Regions from separate parts of the Sphingomonas sp. DC5200-1 genome, predicted to be linked through region 2. Evidence: riboswitches for the same ligand, from Rfam matches in the RefSeq annotation. Region 2 holds a riboswitch; the other holds the start of a gene.

Region 1 (6,086 bases), on a different contig from region 2:
CACTCCACCCACCCCCAGCCCCTCCCTTCCAGGGAGGGGAGCAGGTCTTACAGCTTCGCGACGAACGCTTCGTAGGCGGTCTCGTCCATCAGCGTTTCCAGCTCGGACGGATCGCTCAGCGTGATCTTGAAGAACCAGCCCTCGCCCTCGGCGTCCGAGTTGACGAGGCTGGGATCGTCGGCGAGCTGGCTGTTGCCTTCCAGCACGTTGCCCGACACCGGCGAATAGACGTCCGACGCCGCCTTCACCGATTCGACCACCGCGGCCTCGTCGCCCTTCGACAGCGCCTTGCCGTCTTCGGGAACGTCGACGAACACGATGTCGCCCAGCTGGCTCTGCGCATATTCCGAGATGCCGACCGTGCCGATGTCACCATCGACGTCGACCCATTCGTGATCTTCGGTGAAGTAACGGCTCATCTTGACTGGCTCCAGAAAGCCTACGCCTTGCGGACGTAGCGGTGGGGAACGAAAGGCATCGGGGTGACGATGCCCTCATGGATCTTGCCGCGCTGGACGAGGCGGACGGCGGTGCCGGCGCTCGCCAGATCGGCGGGGATATAGGCCATCGCGATCGGCGCGCCGACGCTGGGGGCAAAGCCGCCGCTGGTGACGCGGCCGATCACCGCACCCTCCGCATCGACGACGCTCGCGCCCTCGCGCACCGGTTGGCGCCCGGCGACCGACAGGCCGACGCGCTTCACCGCCGCGCCGCTCTCGCGCTCGGCGAGGATGCGGCCGGCACCGGCGAAGTCACCCGCCTCGCGACGCCGCTTCGACAGCGCGAAGCCAAGGTCCGCCATCACCGGCGTCGTTTCGGGATCGAGGTCGTGACCATACAACGGCAGCCCGGCTTCGAGCCGCAGCGAATCGCGCGCACCCAGGCCGATCGGCTTCACCTCGGGCTGTTCGCACAGCGCATCGGCGAAGGCCGCGGCTGCCTCGGCAGGGATCGAAATCTCGACGCCATCTTCCCCAGTATAGCCCGAGCGGCTGATCCACAGCGCATGGCCGTTCCACTCGAACGCACCCGCGGTCATGAACACGAGGCTCTCGACACCCGGCACCAGCCGCGCGACCGCTTCGACCGCCTTCGGCCCCTGCACCGCGAGCAATGCCTGCTCGTCCATCAGGTTCAGCGTCACATCGTCGGGCAGCACGTCGAGCAGATAGGCGAGGTCGTCGTATTTGGTCGCGCCGTTGACCACGACGTAGTAGCTCGCCTCGCCGAACGGATGCGCGCCGTCTGCCGGCAGCGTCGTCACCATCAGATCGTCGAGGATGCCGCCCTCGTCGTTCAGCAGCAGCGAATAGCGGATCTTGGTCGGCGCCAGGCCGGCGATGTCGCCCGGCAGCACCGCTTCCAGCGCCTTGGCGATCGCCGCCGCATCCAGGCCGTCCCCGGTCAGCGTCACCTGCCCCATGTGGCTGACGTCGAACAGACCGGCCGACTCGCGCACCCACAGATGCTCGGCCATGATCCCTTCATACTGGACGGGCATTTCGTAGCCGGCAAACGGCACCATGCGGCCGCCGCGGGCGCGGTGCCAGGCGTCGAGCGGCAGGTCCAGGATGGCGGGTTCGTCGCCCTCGTCGATCCCATCGAGCGGGTCGGGCAGGGTTTCCGTCAGCGTCTCGCTCATCAACCGTCTCCAGATCAAGGCCACGCGACCGTTCCTGCGGGGGCATACCCGCCGTCACGATCCGTCGAACCCCCTCTGTCACGGGAACCTGAGAGCTTTCGCCGGCACCGCCGGCTTACCCCTTCGGTGGCCCCTAGAAGGGGCGCTTTCCAGAGTATCGATAAGGCCTGCGCGGTCCGTTTGCCTGAGAGATTCCGGGGTGGTTGCTCCTTCGGCGGCCCCTTTCGTGAGGGGCTCTCTCCCGCGCATGCCCATGACGGTTTGCACCGCCATCGACAAGCGCCGCTCTGGCGAGCGAGGCCGGTTTAGTCAATTGAGAAAGCGGCCGATCGGGCCAAGTTGGGTAAACGAGACGACCGCGCCATCTCCCCCGTCACCCCGGACGTGTTCCGGGGTCCACCGGGCCGCGGGGGAAGGCCAAGAGCCTCGAAACATCCCCCTCGCCGCGAAGTGGCCCCCGGAACACGTCCGGGGTGACGACGGGAAGGCGGTGACCGCCCCGGCCCTTACCGCTGCGCGTTATACTTGAGCTGGTCGTCGGTCAGCTGGAAGCCGACGAGCGCTTCGAACGTCGCGCGCAGCACGGCGCTGCGCACCTCGGGCTTGGTCAGCGGATCGACCGCGGCGTCCTCGTCGCCGGCCTTGCGCTTCTTGGTCAGTTCCTCGCGCACCGACTCCGGCAGCGTCGCCGCGGCACGACCAATCGTGGTCGATGCGGTGCCGCTCGCCTGTGCGCGGGTCTGGCCGGCATCGAAGTGCACCGTCACCGTTCCCTTGCGCTTCGCGGTCACCGCCGTGCCGCCGCGCACGATCGCGATATAATAGGGGAGCGTCAGGTCGCGCGCCGCATCGGCGCGAGCACGACGGGCGAGCACGTCGAAGGTGATCGTCGTCGTGATGTCGTCGCCCACATCGGCGCAGGTGCCGCGGACGTGCGTCATGTTCGCGACCACGTCGATCGCATTCTCGTCGCGGCTGGTCGCCGGATCGAACAGCGTGACGTCGCCGGTGCCCGCCGCGACGCCCACCGTCGGGCAGGCCGAACGCACGGCGGTGATGCCGCCTTCCACGATCTCGCCCTTGCCCGCGCAACCGGACAGGATCAACGCGAGGGCGCAAAGGCCGATTGCCGGGGTTTTCACGAGGACGCGTACCTTTGTCGAACGAGCAGGACCAGCGCCGGCACGGGGCCGGCGTTGCGGCGCGCACCATAGGAACCGCCTTTCGCGCGCGCAAGCAATCGCGTAAGCGGCAGGACATGGCCTCCATCCCCGCAGACGCCGCCGCCGGCACCGCCCGGCTTCCGCTCGACCTGCTGATCGCCGCGCCGCGCGGCTTTTGCGCCGGGGTCGACCGCGCGATCCGCATCGTCGAACTCGCGATCGAAAAGCACGGCGCGCCCGTCTATGTCCGGCACGAGATCGTCCACAACAAGTTCGTCGTCGATACGCTGAAGGCGAAGGGCGCGATCTTCGTCGAAGAGCTGGACCAGGTGCCCGACGGTGTGCCCGTCGTTTTCTCCGCGCATGGCGTGCCCAAGTCCGTGCCCGCCGCCGCCGAGGATCGCGGCCTGTCCTATCTCGACGCGACCTGCCCGCTGGTGTCGAAGGTGCATCGCCAGGCCGAACGGCTGGTCGATGCCGGCCGCCATATCGTCTTCATCGGCCATGCCGGCCATCCGGAGGTCATCGGCACGTTCGGCCAGGTGCCCGAAGGCGCTATGTCGCTGATCGAGACGGTCGAAGACGCCGAGGCTTTCACCCCACCCGATCCCGCCAACCTCGCCTTCCTGACGCAGACGACGCTGTCGGTCGACGATACCGCCGCGGTCGTGGCGACGCTTCAGCGCCGCTTCCCGCTGATGCAGGCGCCGCGCGGCGAGGACATCTGCTATGCGACGTCGAACCGACAGGCCGCGGTCAAGGCGATCGCCGGCCAGTGCGATGCGATGCTGGTGATCGGCGCGCCCAATTCGTCCAACTCCGTCCGCCTCGTCGAGGTGGCGGAGCGCGAGGGCATCCCCGCGCGCCTGATCCAGCGCGCCGCTGATCTCGACTGGTCGTTCCTCGACGGCGTCGGCACGCTCGGCATCACCGCCGGCGCGTCGGCGCCCGAACAGCTGGTGCGCGAACTCGTCGACCTGCTCGCCACCCGCTACGACGTCACCGAGCGCGAGGAAGAGACGACGCGCGAAACGATCGCCTTCAAGCTGCCGCGCGGGCTGGAAGCGGCGTAGGCGCTTCTCCCCTCCCTATGAGGGAGGGGACGGGGGTGGGTGGTGTCCAGGCAAAACGGCCACCGGGCGCCCGACGCCGCCGCATCACGAGCACGCCACCCACCCCCAGCCCCTTCCTGAGAGGGAGGGGAGAAAGAGAGACCGTCATGGCCGTCTACACGCAGGTGTCCGCCGAATCCCTCGACGCCTTCCTGCGCCGCTACGACGATGTCGGTGATCTCGTCTCGGCCAAGGGCATCGCCGAAGGGGTGGAGAACAGCAATTACCTCGTCGACACCACCACTTCGCGCTTCATCCTGACGCTGTACGAAAAGCGCGTGGATGCGGGCGACCTGCCCTTCTTCCTCGCCCTGCTCGATCACCTCGCCACGCGCGGTCTGCCGGTTCCGCCGGCACTCGCCGATCGCGAAGGCGTCGCGATCCAGACGCTGGAAGGGCGCCCCGCCTGCCTGATCCGCTTCCTGACCGGCATCTCGCTCTCGCGCCCCACGCCGCAACAGGCGGTCACCGCGGGCGCCGCGCTCGGCCGGATGCACGGCGCGGTTGCCGATTTTGCCGGGCAGCGGCCCAACACGCTGGGGGTGGCCGACTGGCGCCCGCTACTCGACCGCTGCGGTCGCGACCTCGATGGCATCGCACCCGGCCTCTACGGCCGCATCGACGCCGCGCTGGCCGCGGTCGAGGCCGCCTGGCCACGCGATCTCGCCACCAGCGTCATCCACGCCGATCTGTTTCCCGACAATGTCCTGATGCTGGGCGACCAGGTGACCGGACTCATCGATTTCTACTTCGCCTGCAACGACATCCGCGCCTATGACGTCGCGGTGATGCACACCTCCTGGGCCTTCGATTCCATCGGCGCGCCGCTCGATGGCGTCGGCTCCGCGGTGCTCGCCGGTTATGACGCGGCATTCGGCTTGTCTGCCGAGGAGCGCGCGGCACTGCCCGTGTTGGCCAAGGGTGCGTGCATCCGGTTCCTGCTGACCCGCGCGTGGGACTGGCTCAATACCCCAGCCGATGCGCTGGTGACGCGCAAGGATCCACTCGCCTATCTGCGCCGCCTCGACTGGTATGACGCGCATCCGGAGGCTTTCGCATGACCGAATCGCAACTCGTCGAAATCGCCACCGACGGCGCGTGCAAGGGCAATCCGGGCCCCGGCGGCTGGGGCGCGCTGCTGCGCTTCGGCACCCACGAAAAGGAATTGTCGGGCGGCGAGACGCTCACCACCAACAATCGCATGGAGCTGACCGCCGCGATCGAGGCGCTGCGCGTCCTTACCCGCCCGTGCCGCATTCGCCTGTCGACCGACAGCAAATATGTGATGGACGGCCTGACCCGCTGGATTCACGGCTGGCGCAAGAACGGCTGGCGCACCGCCGACAAGAAGCCGGTGAAGAATGCCGAACTGTGGCAGGCGCTGTTCGCCGAAACGCAGAAGCACGAGATCGAATGGGTCTGGGTCAAGGGTCACGCCGGCCACCCCGACAACGAACGCGTCGACAAACTCGCAAGCGATGCGGCGCTGGCAGCGAGCCGCCCGGCGAGCTGACGCATCCCGCCCGCTACCCCGGCCGCGGAGCCGGGGCGGCGACAAGAGGCTGCCCCTCAGTCCTCCTGCACCTCGGCGGTCGGCCCATTCTTCAGGATCGAAGCGATCGCGTTGCGCGCCGAGGCACGGCTTTCATAGCCCTCGGTCCACCAGATCAATTCGTTGTTGAACTTGAACTTGGCGACGAACTCGCCCGCCTTGTTCTTCTCGATCACGAACCTGTGCGCCACGACGACACTCCCGCTGATACGATGCGCAGCGCCATAGCAAAGAAACGGGCGCGCTAGAAGCGCGTCGGCGCGTACCGCTCCGGGTCTACGCCCACCAGCCAGTCGGGCAGGCTGCGCCCCAACAACAGGCTCGCCGCCAGCGCGGCCGCGGCGGGCGCGGTCTGGATACCGAAGCCGCCCTGGCCAGCGCACCAGAAGAGGCCCGGCACGTCGCGATCGAAGCCGTACACGGGCAAACGGTCCGGCGCGAAGCTGCGTAGCCCCGCCCACCGCCGCTCGACCGCATCGACGCGCCAGTCGACGACGCCCTCGAACCGTTCGATCGCGATGGCGACGTCCATTTCGTCGGCAGCGGCATCGCCTGGTTCGACCGGCGTCTCGTCATGCGGGGTCAGCCACAGCCGACCGCCCACCTCCGGCTTGAAG
Region 2 (6,086 bases):
GAGCGCGGTCAGCGTACCGGCATAGGTCAAAGCGTCGTAGACGAGCACCTCATGCTCCGTCTCGCGGATCAGGTGGCGGACGAGCGCCGAACCGATGAACCCGGCCCCGCCGGTAACGAAGATGCGCACGGTAGGGCTTTTAGCACAGGAGGGTTAACGCACCTGCCGACACCTTCCCCGACATGTCGAACTGTCGACATATAGACATATCAACACTCCACCACATTGACCGCCAGCCCGCCGAGGCTGGTTTCCTTATATTGCGAGCGCATGTCCTCGCCGGTCTGGCGCATCGTCTCGATCACCGCGTCGAGGCTGACGACGTGGCTGCCGTCGCCGCGTAGCGCGAGGTAGGCGGCGTTGATCGCCTTCACCGCGCCCATCGTGTTGCGTTCGATACAGGGGATCTGCACCAGCCCGCCGATGGGATCGCAGGTGAGGCCGAGATTGTGCTCCATGCCGATCTCGGCGGCATTCTCGATCTGCGCGTTGCTGCCGCCCAGCACTGCGGCCAGCGCGCCGGCCGCCATCGAGCAGGCGACGCCGACCTCCCCCTGACAGCCCATCTCGGCGGCCGAGATCGAGGCGCGTTTCTTGTACAGCATGCCGATCGCCGCGGCGGTGAGCAGGAAGGTGCGTGCGCCCTCGCGCCGCGTGTCCTCGTCGCGCGCGACCAGCGTCTCGTAGAAGCGCAGCACGGCGGGCAGCACGCCCGCGGCACCGTTGGTCGGCGCCGTGACGACACGGCCGCCCGCGGCATTCTCCTCATTGACCGCGAGCGCCCATAGGCTGACCCATTCGAACACTTCGGCAGGGTTGCTGCCGGGGACGCAGCCGGTCAGCCCCTGCTCGATCGCGCGCGCGCGGCGCCGGACCTTGAGGCCGCCGGGCAGCATCCCCTCCTGCGCGATGCCGCGGTCGATACAGGCGTGCATGGCGGCGCGCACCGCGTCGAGGAAGGCGTCGGTCTCGGCCGCCTCGCGCCAGGCGGTCTCGTTCGCGCGGACGATCTCGGCGATGGTGAGGCCGGTCGCCTCGCCCAGCTCGAGCAGCTCGGCGCCCGAACTGAACGGGTGGCGCACCGCGACGTTGCTTGCCGACGCCGGCGCGCCTTTGCGCAGGATCGCGCCCCCGCCGATAGAGAAATAGGTTTCGGTATAAGCGCTGCCGTCAGCGTGTTGCGCGGTGAAGGTCATGCCGTTGGGGTGCTCGGGCAGAAATTCGCGCGGGTGGAAGACGATGTCGCTGGCGGCGAAGGCGAGTCCGTGCGTGCCGGCGAGCGGCAGCCGTCCGTCCGCGGCGATCCCGGCAAGGATGCCGGGCGCGGCGTCGGGATCGAGCCGCTCGGGTTCCCAGCCGGCAAGGCCCAGGATCGTCGCGGTGTCGGTCGCATGGCCGCGACCGGTCAGCGCGAGACTGCCGTACAGGTCGCAGGTGACGCGGGTCGGTGCCGCCCCCTGCCCCACGGCCCGCTGCGCGAAGTCGAATGCGGCGCGCATCGGCCCGACGGTGTGCGAACTCGACGGGCCGATCCCGATCGTGAACAGCTCGGCGACGCTGATCGGCCGATGCAGCCCCCGGTCGAGGGGTATAGGTGTAGACGTGTCGACGTGCATGCAGGGTCCCCATCGCCGGCGTCGCTGCCGGCCGCGCCCCATCTGTCGCTTGTGCCTGAGATCGCTATCCCGTCGGCGGACGCAGGGGAGCATCCCCCGCGCCTCTCTCCAGATATCCTCGCATCGCCATGGTCCTTCTGCCTGAGAGTTTCCGGGGCGGTTGCTCCTTCGGCGCCGGGGCTTGGCCCCGGTCTCTCCCATGTCGATGGCGGTGGGTATCGGCCGGGGCGGGGGAGGGGTCAAGGGCGCGTGGCGTTGCGCGTCAGGCTCTATGCGGGGCCGCCGCTTTCGCCAGCTTGGAGGCCTGCCCCTCGCTGACGCCAAGGCGGCTGGCGATGACCTTCAGCGACAGGCCTTGCGCGCGCAGTTCGCCCGCGCGGCGGATCCGATCGTGTCGTTGCATGCCGTTGATCGTCGATGCAGAGTAACCGGATTGCGCCAGTGAACGGTCAGACGATCGACTGCGCCGCTTTGCGATCGGGGGTCATCGGTTCTGTCCGGGTGCGCGGGCGTTGCAGGTCTGCGGCCTTATCGAGGGTCAGTGGCTCATGCGACCAGCCGTCGAAGGTGAAGGCTTGCGCAGACGGCTGCGGTTGCTTGGCGCTGTGCCATAGTTCGTATGGCATGATTATCTCCCCGATACGCGGGCTTTCATACAGAAAGCGGCGTTGAGGGGATAGTCGGGGCATAGTGCCGACGTGTCTCGGGCTATTGACCGTGTGTCACACGGACGGATTGCCGCTTGCCGGCGATCGGAACACGGCTAGAGGGCGGGTCCGAGGGCGTCTGCCTGTTTCCGACATGTCGACACACCGACATGTCGCGAGGGGGAAGGGATCAACCCGCAAGGGTCCCCATTTCCTACTCGAAAGCACGAACTGTTGGAGGCTTACCCCCATTTCCCCTCGTGAAAACGGCATGGGGGTCCAAATCTTCGTGCTTTCGAGTAGGAAATGGCCATGGCTCGTACCCCTGCTTCGAATCGTCCTGCTCATGGTGCTGACGGCATCCCCCAGCGCGATCTGTTCGCGCTCGACAGCCCGCTGCACGGCGAGATCCGCGGCGAGCGCTCGCTGATGGCGTTCCCGTTCTTCGCATTGTCGAAAAACGCCTGGATGAAGCCGCTGACCTACGATCATGCGACCGTCTCGATCGAGGTGCGCCCCTCGGCGAGCGGCGTCGCGACGATCTACGACAAGGAAATCGTACTCTACATCGCCAGCCTGATGGCGGCGAAGCTGGAGGCGGGCGATCGGGTCGAGCAGGATTTCGTCTTTACCGCGCACGACCTGTTCTCGGCGACCGGCTCAAACCATTCGGCGCGCAGCTATGGCCGGCTGTCTGAGGCGCTGGAACGGCTGCAGGGCACGCAGATCAAGACCAATATCGAAGCAGGTGGCGAAGGGGAGGAGGGTTTCTTCTCATGGCTGTCCGAAGCAAAGCTACACTATAGCAAGACGAAGAGCGGCGAACGGCGGCTTAAAGCCGTCAAGGTGCGGCTGTGCGACTGGCTGTATCGCGCGATCCTGCTCGATCGTCATGTGCTCGACTATGCCGCGGCCTATTTCCAACTCGGGCCGATCGAACGGCGCATCTACGAAGTCGCACGCTCGACCTGCGAAGAGGGGAATGTGCTCGACATCGATCTTGCCACCTTCCGGCTCCAGATCGGCTATCAGAACCCGCTGTCGAACTTCAAGGCGGCGCTGAAGCAGATCGTCGCGACCGACGGCATCCCCGATTACCACCTCGAGCTGGTTGAGGAGACCGAGGCCACGCCTGTGGTCGACGCACCGGCACGCCGCGGCCGGCGCGCGCCCCAGGCTCGCGTCGTCATCACGCCGCGTGGACCTGCGCTGACTGCGGACGCACCGCGCGAGGGGTAAGACGGGTCGGCCTTGAAGGGTTTGCGAAGAAGGGTGTTTTCACGCAGAGGCCCGGAGGGCGCAGAGGTGTTGCGCCTGCCGCGGCAGCGGCCTGTCTATCATGGCCGGGAGGAAGGCCTGCGCTGCCGCGCGCGCTACCACTCCGCGTCTCCGCGTGAACCCCTTCTTCGCGTCTTTGCGCGAATCACTGGCCGAATCGCGCGCCCCCAATCGGGGCATGACGGCGCACCGATCCGACCGATTGTCGTCAATTGTTACTCGATAGCACGAAGTCGAGCCGCGCTTATTCTACTCGAAAGCACGAATGGAGCGGTAATTCCTACTCGAAAGCACGAACTTTTTCTGGCTTAAATACTCGAAAGCACGAATCTTGGTCGCTTCCGTTGTTGGATCATTGCTGCAACAAGATCGGCGATGCGCGTCATGTCGACGCAGCGGAAAGCAGGAAGCGGCCGTGACCACATAAAGGAAAGCCCGGCACGAAGGCCGGGCATCCCAGAGGGGGTATTGAAGAGCGGCGTCGCCAAACGTCACTCCACGTGAAAGCATCACCACTTCACGGGCTCTTCCTACCGTCCCGCCCCATCGGGTGCAAGGATGCGCGTTTCGCGCCACGGTCTTTTTCGTCCCCGGTCCCGGCCCCCAAGGGGGAAGGAAGATGACGGCATTTGCCCTCGGCGCGGCGAGTGCGCGCGTACTCGCGCGTGCCGCCGGCGCGCGGCCGACGCGATCGGGCGGGCTGCACCGCACCGGCGCGCCCGTGCGCCGCGGCAGTATCGAGGCGGGAACGTTCGAGGAGGCGTTCTTCGCCGTCCCCGCGCCCGGCGAGACCGATCGGCTGCTCACCACCTGCCGCCGCGCGCGCGACGCCGGCCGCCGCCTGGCGCGCGAGGCGCGCGCCGGCACGCGTACACTCTCGGCCACCGAACGCCGCCTCGCCGCGCTGACCGCGGGCGCGGTGCGCGTGTTCGAGGAGATCTGCACGCTCGCCCGCCTCAACCGCGGCCGCGTCTTCCCGAGCTACGACTGGCTCGCCGAGGCGACGGGCCTAGGCCGGGCGACGATCGCGCGCGCGCTCGTGCTGCTCGAGGCAGCGGGCTTCCTGCTGCGCCAGCGTCGCTTCGTCCGTGCCGAGGGCCAGGGGGCAGGCGGCGGGGCAGGGGAGGCGCCGCGCTATCGCCAAACCTCCAACGCCTATCGCCCGCTGCTGCCTGCGGCGGTGCGCGCCTATCTGCCGCGCTGGCTGCGCCCGGCGCCGGTGCCCGACGATGTGCTCCAGCGCGAGGCCGACCGGCACGAGGCGGAGGCGGCGATGCGTGCCGGCCTCAGCTGCCGGGATCTCGCACAGGTGACGGTGGGCGGCGCACTCGGGCGGATCCTCGCCCGGCTGGGTGCCCGGATCGATGCCGCCAGCGAGTCTCAAAACTATCCGCAACCGCTCATGGATTCTCTTTAATCATGGACATCTGCGTTAGCCTAGACGGCCAACATCCTCCGCCTGACGGCGATGACACGTAAACGACAACAAATAGCCGAACGTAATCGCATCACGCCCAATGCAGGAGTGCCGGCTAACGCCGTCACATGCTCCCTAGAAGGAGCAAGCGGTTGCCGGCGCGATCCTGCCCGACGGGTAGGAATGAGACGCGGTTTGACATGTCGACCACTTGCCACGTCGCCATGTCGACATGTAGGAGGTGTGCATGCCAGTCATCGCGATCATCAGCCAGAAGGGGGGGGCGGGGAAGACAACGCTCGCCATCCACCTCGCCGCGGCCGCCCAGGATGCGGGGCGCGTCGCGCTCATCATCGACACCGATCCGCAGGCGACCGCCAGCCAATGGGCCGCCTGGCGCGGCGACGCGCCGCCCGAAGTGATCGACAGCCCGCCCCCGCGCCTCGCCGCCAAGGTCGCCGCGGCGCAGGGGCAGGGCGCTGAACTGATCGTCATCGACACGCCGCCCCACGCCGACAGCGCCGCCCGCGCCGCGGTCGAGGTCGCCGACCTGGTGCTGATCCCGTGCCGCCCGAGTGCCTTCGACCTTTCGGCGATCCAGACGACTGCGAAGCTTGTCCAGCTGCTCAAGAAACCGGCCTATGTCGTCTTCACCGCCGGCAACCCCAACGCCCCGCGCGTCTACGAAGAGGCCGGCGAGCTGGTCGAGGGCTTCGGCACCCCGCCCTGTCCGATCCAGATCCCCGACCGCGCCGCCTATCGTCACGCCAGCGGGGAAGGGCGCACCGTCATGGAATACGAACCTGCCGGCAAGGCCGCCGACGACATCCGACAGATCTACACGTGGACATGTCGACAGGTCGATCTGCCCGCTCCCCGCAAATCTGCAGCCAAGAAAGCCGCCGCATGAGCCGCAAACCCAGCTTCGCCAACCTGCGCAGCGCCACGACGCCGGCGCCCGCCCCCGTCGCAGCGCCCGCCGCGCCGGCACCGGCACAGACCGCGACCCCGGCGAGCCGCCAGGGCCGCAAGCAGATCGCCGGCTTCTTCAGCCCCGAAATGTCCTTCGCAATGCACACGCTGGCTCGGCGTCAGGGGCGGAGCCTCCAAGCGCTGATGGCGGAAGCG

Evidence for each region. Region 2 has a riboswitch for glycine ahead of ACP7A3_RS17945 (L-serine ammonia-lyase). Riboswitches for the same ligand answer to the same signal wherever they lie in the genome.
Region 1: linked by a shared signal. The riboswitch ahead of gcvT (glycine cleavage system aminomethyltransferase GcvT) and the one ahead of ACP7A3_RS17945 (L-serine ammonia-lyase) in region 2 are both predicted to bind glycine.

Annotation. Positions count from the first base shown of each region.
Region 1 covers NZ_JAFCVW010000002.1:581,810-587,895, forward strand. Annotated here, with positions in the region: gene gcvH (glycine cleavage system protein GcvH) at 48-419, opposite strand; gene gcvT (glycine cleavage system aminomethyltransferase GcvT) at 440-1,642, opposite strand; glycine riboswitch at 1,805-1,896, opposite strand; gene ACP7A3_RS05940 (hypothetical protein) at 2,149-2,748, opposite strand; gene ispH (4-hydroxy-3-methylbut-2-enyl diphosphate reductase) at 2,901-3,878, shown strand; gene thrB (homoserine kinase) at 4,025-4,978, shown strand; gene rnhA (ribonuclease HI) at 4,975-5,430, shown strand; gene ACP7A3_RS05960 (YegP family protein) at 5,487-5,660, opposite strand; gene ACP7A3_RS05965 (NAD(P)/FAD-dependent oxidoreductase) at 5,714-6,086, opposite strand, start outside.
Region 2 covers NZ_JAFCVW010000011.1:44,196-50,281, reverse strand. Annotated here, with positions in the region: gene rfbB (dTDP-glucose 4,6-dehydratase) at 1-129, opposite strand, end outside; gene ACP7A3_RS17945 (L-serine ammonia-lyase) at 210-1,616, opposite strand; glycine riboswitch at 1,736-1,826, opposite strand; gene ACP7A3_RS17940 (hypothetical protein) at 1,879-2,019, opposite strand; gene ACP7A3_RS17935 (hypothetical protein) at 2,066-2,242, opposite strand; gene ACP7A3_RS17930 (replication initiator protein A) at 2,570-3,502, shown strand; gene ACP7A3_RS17925 (helix-turn-helix domain-containing protein) at 4,161-4,958, shown strand; gene parA (ParA family partition ATPase) at 5,206-5,868, shown strand; gene ACP7A3_RS17915 (ribbon-helix-helix domain-containing protein) at 5,865-6,086, shown strand, end outside.